Regions from separate parts of the Streptomyces sp. NTD91 genome, predicted to be linked through region 2. Evidence: riboswitches for the same ligand, from Rfam matches in the RefSeq annotation. Region 2 holds a riboswitch; the other holds the start of a gene.
The links. Region 2 has a riboswitch for S-adenosylmethionine ahead of thrC (threonine synthase). Riboswitches for the same ligand answer to the same signal wherever they lie in the genome.
Positions count from the first base shown of each region.

Region 1 (6,053 bases), on a different contig from region 2:
GCGGCGTTGGCGGCGTTCGCGCTCAGGACGACGGCGGCGGCGGCTGCGGTGGTCAGCACGGTCACGCGGGCGCGACTCTGCTGCTTGGGTCGACGATGGGACGCCACGGAGGACGAACTCCTTCTTGTGAGTGAGTGAGTGATCACCCGTTCGGAGGTTCGAGCCCAGACCCTAGTGACCCACTTGTGATCAGTTCAAATCCTCACACCAGAAAATCGCATCACACAATGCATTCTTTGCACACAACTCACGAGCAGTGATGCGCGATTGACACTAGGTGGCGTGAAGATCACGCCAATTACGACATTGCACATGTCGTCGGATCTTCAGGACAGTCGCTTGAGAAGCACCGCAGACGCGACAGGGCGGGCGCCCGCCCCGGCGACGCCGTCGGCCACCTCCCGGTCGGTGGAGGCGACGATGACCGGACGGCCCGGCGGCTCGGCGCGCACCAGCTGGCGAATCAGCTCGTCGGCCGTCACGCCCGGCTTGGAGAACAGCACCCGCACCCCGCGCGGCGGCGCGAGCAGCACCGGGGCGGCCAGTTCGGCGCCGTCGAAGACGCACGTCACCTCGGCGCCGGTCTGCGCGGCGAGCGCGGAGAGCTGGCCGAGCAGCCTGAGCCGCTGCTTCTCCAGCGGCATCTGCGGATAGCCCGTCTTGGTGACGTTGTAGCCGTCGACCACCAGATGTGCCTGCGGCAGCGCGAGCAGCTGGTCGAGAATCGCCGGATCGTGCTCCGACAGCGCGCGTGCCGCGATGTCCTTCGGTGTCATACGGCCCGGCTCGACCGCGTCCACGGTCTCGGCGGGGCGCACGGACACCGGCGGCAGGGCGAGTTCGCGCCGCAGGCCCTGGGTGGCGTCCAGCAGGGTGTCGAGCAGCAGCCGTACCCGCATGTCCTCCACACTGCGGCCCTCCCGGGCCGCCCGGCGGGTGGCCTCCAGCGCGGCCTCGGCCTCGCCGAGCCGGGCCCTGAGCCGGCGGGCCTCGCTCTCGGCGGCCGACACCTGGGTGTGCGCCTCGGCGCGTACGGCGTCCATCCCTCCCTGGGCCTTGCGCAGGGCGGCCTCGCCGCGCTTGACGTCGCTGAGGGCGGCCCGGAGCTTACGGTGAAGCGATTCCGCCTCCTTTCGCGCCGAGTCCAGCTCCGCGCGCAGCCGCTCGGTCTCGGCGCGGCCGTGCTCGCGGGCCTGGGCCAGCTCGGCGCGCAGCCGCTCCAGTTCGGCCCGGCTCTCCTCGTCGGCGCGCTCGGCGTCCGCGCGCTGGGCCTCCTCACCGGCCGCGGTGACCAGCTTCACCCAGCCTGCCGGGCGCAGGACGTAGGCCGCGGCCGCCACGTCGAGCGGGTCCGCGGCCGGGGGCGGTGAGCCTGAGTCGAGGGCGCCGGTCAGTTCCGGCTGCGCCTCTCTGAGCTTCTCCCCGATCCGCTGCCGGAACAGCGCATCGGTCTCCAGCGCCGCCGCCATCGCGTTCCCGGCGAACTTCGCCCGGCGAGTGGGGGTGAAGCGGGCGTACTGCCTCAGCTGGGCGGGCAGCTCCGACAGGGTCAGGCTGCCGAAACCGTCCGAGACGATCTGCACGACCCGGCGGCGCACGCCCTCGGGCAGCGGACGGTCAAGCACCTCGGCGGTGCCGTCGCCCGGCCCCCCGCCTGTGGTCTCCACCATCCGTCACACCCCACTACTCCGCCGCCCGGCACCGCTCCGCTCAGGAGCCGGCACCCGGCCTGTCCACGAGTTCCACCTGATCCACCGCGTTGCACCAGCGGCAGCGCACCGACTCGATGGTCTCACTGACCACCTCGCGCTCCTCCACGGTCGGCTCCCCGGCCAGATCGAGGTGGACGTACTCGACGACCTTGGACGAACGCGTCACGTCGAACCGGGTGAGGTTGCCGCACAGGGTGCAGCGCCATCGGGTCGTCGCGGTCGGCAGGGGAACCGTCATCGTCGCTGTCCGCTTCCTTCTCGTGATCGCTCGTGCTGGACACACGCGCCATGGGCCGACACGTGTGGCGGTAACCCTACGGCCTGGCGGCGACTCGCCGCTGATCCGTCCACGGCGGCGAGGCGGTCTGTCAGCTTGCATCCCGTTACGTCATGCTCTGTATTCATGATCAGCCAGTGGAGTACGGCGGCCGGCAGGGCCCTGCGAGCGGTCCGGAGCACCTCGGCTCCCATGACGTACGGCCTCATCGCCCTGTGCTGTCTGCTCTTCGTCCTGGGCCCGGCCTCCGGACTCAGCCCCGGGTACGGCACCGGGGACGCCCTGCTCGCCGCACAGCGGACGTACTTCGCGCGCTGGGGCGTGGTGCCTGCCGAGCTGTTCGCCAGGCCGGTGCGCGAGGCCCTGACCCCGGCCACGGCCCTGTTCGTGCACGGGAACTGGGTGCATCTGCTCGGCAACATGCTCTTCCTCTTCGTCTTCGGCGTGATGACCGAGGAACGGATGGGCCGGGTCGAGTTCTCCCTGTTCTACCTCGGCTGCGGCTACCTGGCCCTGCTGGGCTACGCGGCCGCCAACGCCGCCTCCGAGCAGTCGCTGGTCGGCGCCTCCGGGGCGATCTCGGCGGTCCTCGGAGCGTTCCTCTACCTGTTCCCCCGTGCCCGTGTCACCAGTCTCCTGCCGTTCCTGTTCTTCCTGCCGATCCGCTTCCCGGCGTGGGTCGTGCTGCCGTTCTGGGCGGCCCTGCAGTGGGCGGCGGCAGGGCGCGCGTCCGACGGCCCGGGGGTGGCCTATCTGGCCCACCTGGTCGGCTTCGGCCTCGGCTTCGGCTACGCGTGGGTGCGCTACGGCCGTGGGACTAGAGTGAAGGCCACCCCTGCTCAGGCCCTCGAGGGAGAGAACCAGCCGTGATCACCGCGATCGTTCTGATCAAGACCAGTGTGGACCGGATCCCCGAGATCGCGGAGGAGATCGCCGCGCTGGAGAGCGTCAGCGAGGTCTTCTCGGTCACCGGCACGTACGACCTGATCGCCATGGTCCGGGTCCGCCGGCACGACGACCTGGCCGAGGTCATCCCGGGCCGGATCAGCAAGATCCCCGGGGTCGAGGGCACGGACACGCATGTCGCGTTCCGGACGTACTCCCAGCACGACCTGGAGGCCGCCTTCTCGATCGGCCTGGACAACTGATCGTCCCAAGACCGCCCCGGCCCGCGGGGCGCTGATCACACCGCCGGGACGCAGCGGCCGTCCTCCGTGCGGTACGTCCACTTCGCGCCCTCGGACACCAGTTCCTTCACCGCGGCGACGAAGCGGTCCACGTGCTCGTCGGGCGTGCCGGCGCCGAAGCTGACGCGGATGGCGTTGAGGGACTTCTCGCCCGGCGCGGACTCGGGGGCACCGCATGCGCCCTGGGTCTGCGGGTCGCTGCCGAGGAGGGTGCGGACCAGGGGGTGGGCGCAGAAGAGGCCGTCGCGGACGCCGATGCCGTACTCGGCGGAGAGCGCCGCGGCGAAATGGGAGCTGTTCCAGCCCTCGACGACGAAGGAGATGACGCCGACGCGCGGGGCGTCGGCGCCGAAGAGGGAAAGGATCTTCACCTGCGGCACCTCGGCCAGGCCCTCACGGACCCTGGCGACCAGATGCTGTTCGCGTGCGACCAGGTTCTCCCAGCCGGCCTCGGTGAGGGCCTTGCAGGCCGACGCGATGGAGTAGGCGCCGATGACGTTCGGGGAGCCCGCCTCGTGCCGGGCGGCGCTGTCGTGCCACTCCACGTCCACGCCACCGTCCCGACGCCGGGTCACCTTGCGGCTGGCGCCGCCGCCCGCGAGGTACGGCTCGGCCGCGCGCAGCCAGTCGGCGCGGCCGGCCAGGACGCCGGAGCCGAAGGGGGCGTACAGCTTGTGGCCGGAGAAGGCGACCCAGTCGACGTCCAGGTCGCGGACGTTCACCGGGTGGTGCGGGGCCAGCTGGGCGGCGTCGAGGACGATCCGGGCGCCGTGCGCGTGGGCGACGGCGGCCAGTTCACGCACCGGCCACAGCTCGCCGGTGACGTTGGAGGCGCCGGTGACGCAGACCAGGGCCGGGCCGTACCCCCCTTCACCGGACACAGGGCGGTCGGCGAGGGCACGCTCCAGGGTCGTGACGGCGTGCTGCGGGGTGCGCGGGGCGTCGAGGTAGGTCACCCGCGCGTCCTGCCAGGGCAGCAGGGAGGCGTGGTGCTCGGTCTCGAAGACGAAGACCTGGCAGCCGGCGGGGAGCGTGCGGGCCAGCAGGTTCAGGGAGTCGGTGGTCGAGCGGGTGAAGATCACCTGGTCGTCGGCGCGGCAGCCGAGGAACTCGGCGACGGTCCTGCGGGCGTTCTCGAACAGGTCGGTGGAGAGCTGCGAGAGGTAGCCGGCACCGCGGTGGACACTGCCGTAGTACGGCACGTAGGCGGCAACGTCGTCCCATACGCGCTGCAGGGCGGGGGCGCTGGCCGCGTAGTCGAGGGCCGCGTAGGTGACCTCGCCGCCGGTGACCAGCGGGACGGTGACATCCCTACCCAGAACGGGCAGCAGGGTACAAACGGACTGGTCGACGGCAGCGGTGAAGACAGACATGGGTGAACTCCCGTGAGACATACGCCCGAGGGCGCAGGAAGAAGAGAAGAAGGGTGTGCGGAGGCGGGGCTCGGCGGCCCTATCGCATTCGCTTGCTCACGGAAGGCTCCCTCGATGACCAGGACCCCTGGTCCCGCGCTCTCAGCAGCGCGCGAGGGGTCCGCGCTTGCCGTAGACCTCTCTGCCTACGGCCTGGTCCTCACCCGGGGCACCCCGCCACGGACGGAGGGTTGCCGGACAGCCGGCCGGGGCCGAATGGCTGTCACTCATGACCTGGTACGGGAACCTAAGGGAAAAGATCGTCGTCCCGCAACCCGTGTCCGGATCGCGGGACGACCGTCGGCGGCGGGTCAGGCGTTGCTGGCCGCCACCCAGCGCTCCAGCGTTCGCTTCGCCGCGCCCGAGTCGATGGATTCGGCGGCCTCGGCCATACCGGCCCGCAGCTGGTCGGTGAGCGGCGCGTCCGTCGGGTGCAGGGCCACGAGGGCCGCCGCCGAGTTCAGCAGCACCGCGTCCCGTACGGCGCCCCGCTCACCGTCGAGCACGCGCCGGGCGACCTCCGCGTTGTACGACGCGTCCGCTCCCCGCAGGGCCTCCACGGGGACGAGGTCGAGGCCGGCGTCCCTCGGGTCGAAGGACTCCTCGGTGACCTTCCCGTCCCGGACCACCCAGACCCGTGAGGTGCCGGTCGTGGTCAGCTCGTCCAGGCCGTCGTCGCCGCGGAAGACCAGGGAGGAGTTGCCGCGCTCGGCGAGGACCCCGGCCACGATGGGCGCCATCCGGAGATCGGCCACGCCGACGGCCTGCGCCCGCACCTTCGCCGGGTTGGTCAGCGGGCCGAGGACGTTGAAGGTGGTGCGGATGCCCAACTGGCCTCGGGCGGCAGCCACATGACGCAGCGCCGGGTGGAACCTCACCGCGAAGCAGAAGGTGATCCCGGCCTCCTCGGCGACCTGCGGGACCCGCTCCAGCGGAAGGTTCAGATTGACGCCCAGCTTCTCCAGCACGTCCGACGCGCCCGACGCCGAGGACGCGGCCCGGTTGCCGTGCTTGACGACCTTGGCGCCGGTGCCGGCGACGACGATCGAGGACATCGTGGAGATGTTCACCGTCTTCGCGCCGTCACCGCCGGTGCCGACGATGTCGACGGTCTCCCCCGGCACCTCGATCACGTTCGCGTGGTCGTACATCGCGCGCACGAGCCCGGTGATCTCCTCCACCGTCTCGCCCTTGGCCCGCAGCGCGACGGCGAACCCCGCGATCTGCGCGTCCGTCGCCTCGCCGCGCATGATCCGGTCCATCGCCCAGGCCGTGGCGTCCGCGCTCTGGTCGCGGCCCTCCAGCAGGGCGTTCAGTACCTCGGGCCAGGAACGGCCCGCCGCGGTGTCGCCTCCAGCGGGGGTCACAGCGCTCATAAGCCGCTCCTGGGTGTCGTACACGAAATCAGTGGTTGATTCCCACCCTATCCACCCCCGGACACCGCGAAGGGCCCCGTCCGTAACCC
Region 1 covers NZ_JCAJZW010000006.1:43,330-49,382, reverse strand. The annotation lists gene AC5WRT_RS09145 (C40 family peptidase) at 1-107, opposite strand, end outside; gene AC5WRT_RS09140 (NYN domain-containing protein) at 327-1,670, opposite strand; gene AC5WRT_RS09135 (hypothetical protein) at 1,711-1,950, opposite strand; gene AC5WRT_RS09130 (rhomboid family intramembrane serine protease) at 2,116-2,859, shown strand; gene AC5WRT_RS09125 (Lrp/AsnC family transcriptional regulator) at 2,856-3,137, shown strand; gene AC5WRT_RS09120 (aminotransferase class V-fold PLP-dependent enzyme) at 3,173-4,549, opposite strand; SAM riboswitch class IV at 4,707-4,823, opposite strand; gene trpD (anthranilate phosphoribosyltransferase) at 4,900-5,964, opposite strand.
Region 1: it holds a riboswitch for S-adenosylmethionine, as region 2 does, so the genes downstream of both, AC5WRT_RS09120 (aminotransferase class V-fold PLP-dependent enzyme) here and thrC (threonine synthase) in region 2, are expected to answer to the same signal.

Region 2 (6,053 bases):
CCGCGCCTCCTCGTCGAACGCGATGATCTTGGCCATGTGAAGTGGTCCCTCCAGGACTGGGGGTGATTCCTTCGGACCGCGCCCGCGCCCGCGACGGACGGCTCGCCGACCTTGTGGTTCCTTGCCCCACCCGGCCTGCGGGCCTCACCGACCCGGTCCTTCACTGTCACTCTCACCTTCAGAGTGCTAACGCCAATGATTAGCACTCGGCATGCCCGAGTGCAAGGTGCGCCCGCGCAGCGGGCTCGTCGAGGAGTGGCGGCCGGGTGACGGACGGGCGCAAGCGCCTACGGGGGTACGGCCACCCCGTCAGCCGTCCGCGAACACGGGCGGCGAGCACCCCGGCCGCCCGGCGCGGCCCGGTCCGGGCGCGGCGAAGGGCCCGCACCCTGTGCGAGGTGCGGGCCCTTCGGAAAGAAACATTCAGGCGGTGACGCGAACCATGTCGGCCTGCGGGCCCTTCTGGCCCTGCGAGATCTCGAACTCGACCCGCTGGCCCTCTTCCAGGGTGCGGTAGCCGTCCATCTGAATCGCGCTGTAGTGGACGAAGACGTCCGCACCACCGTCGACCGCGATGAAGCCGTACCCCTTCTCCGCGTTGAACCACTTGACGGTGCCCTGAGCCATGCCTAACTCCCCTATTACTGGCCCTTGCACAGATCCACACTTCGCGGACCCGGGTCAGACCTCACCCCCCAACGGTCGGGGGCGTGCGCCGGAACGCGTCGACCGCGGCTGAATGTATCTGTCCAACTGCCGTCTGCAACAGGTCAATCGGACGAGAATTCTGGACGGGAACGGTCCGGAATGTGGTGAGAATTCGCCCGACTTCAGGGCAAGTCGGGCCCCGCAAAGCGCCACAAAAGCCGCATAAAACCCGCGCACTTTGGCTACTTCTTGTCGGGCCGCGGCATGAATGCAGGGCTCCCGACCCGTCGACCCGGGAGCGCGTTCCCCAACTCTACCGCGCTCAATCACACAGAATTGCCCCCTCCGCTTCTCTCACGGAGGGGGCAATTCAATGAACAATGAGTAACCACGGTTACCCAAGGTAATGATCAGCCGCCGGCGACCGCCGGAATGATGGAGACACCGGCGCCGTCGGGGGTCGCCGTCTCAAGGCCCTGCTCGAAGCGGACGTCGTCGTCGTTGACGTAGACGTTGACGAACCGGCGCAGCTTGCCCTGGTCGTCCAGGACGCGCGCGGCGATGCCGGTGTGGTTCTTCTCCAGGTCCTCGATGACCTCGGCGAGGGTGGCACCCTCGGCGGTCACCTCGGCGTGGCCGCCGGTGTAGGTGCGCAGGATGGTGGGGATGCGAACGGTCACGCTCATGCGAGGCCAGCCTCTCGGAAGGAGTCCAGGTTCGGGCGGATGGTGGCGGTGAGGCCGGTCCCGGCCACCGCGTCCAGCGTCTTCAGGCCGTCACCGGTGTTGAGGACCACCGTGGTCTTCGTCGGGTCCAGGACGCCGTCCTCGAGCAGCTTGCGGGTCACGCCGACGGTCACGCCGCCCGCCGTCTCCGCGAAGATACCCTCGGTGCGGGCCAGCAGCTTGATGGCGTCCACGACCTCCTCGTCCGTGACGTCCTCCACGGCCCCGCCGGTGCGCCGGGCGATGTCGAGGACGTAGGGACCGTCGGCCGGGTTGCCGATGGCGAGGGACTTGGCGATGGTGTTCGGCTTCTGCGGCCGCACCACGTCGTGGCCCGCCTTGAAGGCGGTGGACACCGGCGAGCAGCCCTCGGCCTGGGCACCGAAGATCCTGTACGGCTTGTCCTCGACCAGACCCAGCTTGATCAGCTCCTGCAGCCCCTTGTCGATCTTGGTGAGCTGGGAGCCGGAGGCGATCGGGACGACGATCTGGTCGGGCAGCCGCCAGCCGAGCTGCTCGCAGATCTCGTACGCGAGGGTCTTGGAGCCCTCCGCGTAGTACGGCCGCAGGTTGACGTTGACGAAGCCCCAGCCCTCGCCGGCCGGGTCGCCGATCAGCTCGGAGCAGAAGCGGTTCACGTCGTCGTAGTTGCCCTCGATGCCGACGAGGTCGCCGCCGTAGATCGCGGCCATGACGACCTTGCCCTGCTCCAGGTCGTGCGGGATGAACACGCAGGAGCGGAAGCCGGCCCGGGCGGCGGCGGCGCCGACGGCGCCGGCGAGGTTGCCGGTGGAGGAGCAGGACAGGGTGGTGAAGCCGAAGGCGCGGGCGGCCTCCAGCGCCTGGGCGACGACGCGGTCCTTGAAGGAGTGGGTCGGGTTGCCGGAGTCGTCCTTGACGAACAGGCCGCCGGTGACGCCGAGTTCGCGGGCGAGGTTGTCGGCCTTGACGAGCTTGGTCCAGCCCGGGTTCAGGTTCGGCTTGCCGGCCACGTCCGCCGGGACGGGCAGCAGCGGGGCGTAGCGCCAGATGTTCGCGGGGCCGGACTCGATGCGGCGGCGCAGCTCTTCGGTGTCGTAGGCGGAGAAGTCGTAGGCGATCTCCAGCGGGCCGAAACACTCCTCGCAGGCGAAGAGCGGGCCGAGCGGGACGCGGTGACCGCACTCGCGACAGCTCAGGGCCGCGGCAGGGCCGAGATCGACGGTGGAACTGCTGGAGCTTGCAACTGTCTGCACAGCCATGTGAGGCGAGGCCCTTTCTCCTCATCTTCCTCACGACGCATCTCGCCGTGAGACGGATTTGGCACCTTCCCTAGCCGGGAGCCTCGCTGGAGAACGAGAACCGACTGGAGGGTTGCCGGGGCTTCATCGGGCCGTGTCCCTCTGCCCCTCTGGATGAGCGGTATGCGGTTGTCGACGCACGCTGACCCCCGACATGCGATGGTCATCGGCGTTGTTCAAGACTGTAACCGAAGGCCAGGACAGTTGAGATAGTCGTCCGAACCGCGAGATGGATCACACGGTGCAGCCCGTGCGATCACGAACAGTGAGGAGCCGCAGACCGTGCTGGAAGAAGTCGAGCGCTGGCTGGCCACCCGCTCCTGGTCCGTGGCCGATCGCCCGCTCCACCGGATCCTGTGCGCCAAGCAGCGCACGGGGCAGACGATCAGCGTCGTGCTGCCCGCGCTCAACGAGGAGGAGACGGTGGGCGACATCGTCACGGTCATCCGCCGCGACCTCGTGGAACAGGTCCCGCTCGTGGACGAGATCGTCGTCGTCGACTCCGGCTCCACCGACCGCACCTCCCAGGTCGCCGCCGCCGCGGGCGCGCGGGTCGTGCACCGGGACGCGATCCTGCCGCGCATCCCCGCCGTCCCCGGCAAGGGCGAGGTGCTGTGGCGCTCTCTGCTGGTCACCAGCGGCGACATCATCTGCTTCATCGACGCGGACCTCAGGGACTTCTCCGCCGACTTCGTCTCCGGGACCGTCGGCCCGCTGCTCACCGACCCCGGCGTGGACCTGGTCAAGGGCATGTACGACCGCCCGCTCGCCGGGACCGGGGGGCAGGGCGGTCGGGTCACCGAGCTGATGGCCCGCCCGCTGCTGAACATGCACTGGCCGCAGCTCGCAGGATTCGTGCAGCCGCTGGGCGGCGAGTACGCGGCCCGGCGCAGCCTGCTGGAGCAGTTGCCGTTCCCCGTCGGGTACGGCGTGGAACTCGGCATGCTGGTGGACGCCCTGCACCTCGTCGGCCTCGACGCGCTGGCCCAGGTGGACGTGGGCGTGCGCAAGCACCGCCACCAGGACGGCCAGGCCCTCGGCCGGATGGCCGCCGCGATCTACCGCACGGCCCAGCTCCGGCTGGCCCGCGGCCATCTGGTCCGGCCCTGTCTCACCCAGTTCGAGCGGGGCGAGGACGGCTTCGAGCCGCGCACCTACTCGGTGGACACCGAGGAGCGGCCGCCGATGGTGGAGATCGCGGAGTACGCCGAACGGAAGGTGGCGTGAACCGTTCGTATACGGCGGCGCGCCGGGCGCGGCCGTACGTTTGAGCGTTTCCGGGCGGGGCTAGGTTGAGGACCATGGCTTCCACGGATGGTGCTGCCAAGAGAGCTCAGGTGCTGGTCGCGTCCAACCGCGGCCCGGTTTCGTACACGGTGGACGACAGCGGTGCGCTGCGCGCCAAGCGGGGCGGCGGCGGGCTGGTCTCGGGGCTGTCGGCCATCGGCCCGGACGCGGACTCGCTGTGGGTGTGCGCGGCGCTGGGCGACGGCGACCGCGAGGCCGTACGACGGGCGGGCGGCGGCCTGCTGCCGGCCGAGGACAGCGGTGGGCAGCGGGTGCGGATGCTGGACATCGACGCGCGCGTGCACGCCGACGCCTACAACGGGATCGCCAACTCGGTCCTGTGGTTCGTGCACCACATGCTGTACCAGACCCCGCTGGAGCCGGTCTTCGACACGGAGTTCCGCCGGCAGTGGGCGTCGTACGAGACCTACAACCGCGCGTTCGCCGAGGCGCTGGCCGAGGAGGCGGCCGAGGGCGCGGCCGTTCTCGTCCAGGACTACCACCTGTGCCTGGTGCCGGGGATGCTGCGCGAGCTGCGCCCGGACCTGCGGATCGGCCACTTCTCGCACACGCCGTGGGCGCCGCCCGAGTACTTCGGGCTGCTCCCGGGGGACATCCGCGAGCAGCTGCTGGCGGGCATGCTCGGGGCCGACCGGGTGGCGTTCCTGACACACCGCTGGGCGGACGCGTTCCGGAACTGCGCGCAGGCGGTCATCGAGTCCGGGATGCCCGCGGACACGCGGATCGGCGTGCACGGTCTGGGGGCGGACGGGGACTTCCTGCGCAAGCGGGCGCACGAGCCGGACGTCGAGGAGCGGATGGCCGCGCTGCGCCAGGAGATCGGCGAGGGCCGAAGGACCCTCGTCCGGGTCGACCGCACCGAGCTGTCCAAGAACATCGTGCGCGGCCTGCTTGCCTACCGACAGCTGCTGGAGGACCACCCCGAGTGGCGGGAGCGGGTGGTGCATGTCGCGTTCGCGTATCCGTCCCGGCAGGACCTCGCCGTCTACCGGGACTACACGGCGGCGGTGCAGCGGGTGGCCGACGAGATCAACGCGGCCTACGGCACGCCCGGCTGGACCCCGGTGGTGCTGCACGTCAAGGACGACTTCGCGCGTTCGCTGGCCGCGTACCGGCTCGCCGACGTGGCCCTCGTCAACCCCATCCGGGACGGCATGAACCTGGTCGCCAAGGAGGTGCCGGTCGTCTCCGACGAGGGCTGCGCGCTGGTGCTGTCCCGGGAGGCGGGGGCGTACGAGGAGCTGGGCCCGCACGCGTTCGCGGTCAACCCCTACGACGTGCTGGAGACCGCGCGGGCGCTGCACGAGGCGCTGGGCATGCCGGACGCCGAGCGGGCGGAGCGGTCGAAACGGCTGGCCGACGCGGCCACCGCGCTGCCGCCCGCCCGGTGGTTCCTGGACCAGCTGCGGGCGCTCGAGGAGCCTCAGTCCAGCTGAGCCGCGAGCGACCGCAGCAGGTGCACGACGCCGACCGGACCGTCGACGACGACGTCGGCCCGTTCCGCCAGCTCCGTGACCTCCGCGCTGCCGCTGCAGACCAGGAGGCCGGGGACGCCCTCGGAGCGGAGCTTGTCGACGGCGGCGAAGGCGGGCAGGTCGCCGAGGTCGTCGCCGGCGTAGACGACGCACTCGGCGCCGGTCCTGCGGACGTGGTCGGCGAGCGCCACGCCCTTGTCCATGCCCGGTGGGCGCAGTTCCAGGACCATGCGGCCGGGTTCGACGATCAGCCCGTGCCGGCCGGCGAGGTCGGTGAGGGGGCCGCGCAGGGCCTCGAACGCGGCCTGTGGGTCGGTGGCGCGGCGGGTGTGCACGGCGACCGCCCGGCCCTTCTCCTCGATCCAGGTGCCGGGCCAGGCGCCGGCATGGTCCAGGACGCCCGGGAGTTCGGCGCGGGCCGCCGCGACCCCGGGGTGCGGGGCCGGGGCGGTGACGGTACCGGTGACCGCGTCCCAGCGTTCGGCGCCGTAGTGGCCGAGGACGGTCAGGTGCTCCAGGCCGGGGACGCCGGCGAAGCCGCCGTAGCGGACGGCGACGCCGGCCGGGCGGCCGGTGATCACCGCGACGGAGGCCACCTTCGGGGCGAGGGCGGCGAG
Region 2 covers NZ_JCAJZW010000001.1:438,237-444,289, forward strand. The annotation lists gene groL (chaperonin GroEL) at 1-36, opposite strand, end outside; gene AC5WRT_RS02010 (cold-shock protein) at 424-627, opposite strand; gene AC5WRT_RS02015 (MoaD/ThiS family protein) at 1,059-1,334, opposite strand; gene thrC (threonine synthase) at 1,331-2,614, opposite strand; SAM riboswitch class I at 2,633-2,774, opposite strand; gene AC5WRT_RS02025 (glucosyl-3-phosphoglycerate synthase) at 2,936-3,880, shown strand; gene AC5WRT_RS02030 (alpha,alpha-trehalose-phosphate synthase (UDP-forming)) at 3,955-5,397, shown strand; gene otsB (trehalose-phosphatase) at 5,385-6,053, opposite strand, start outside.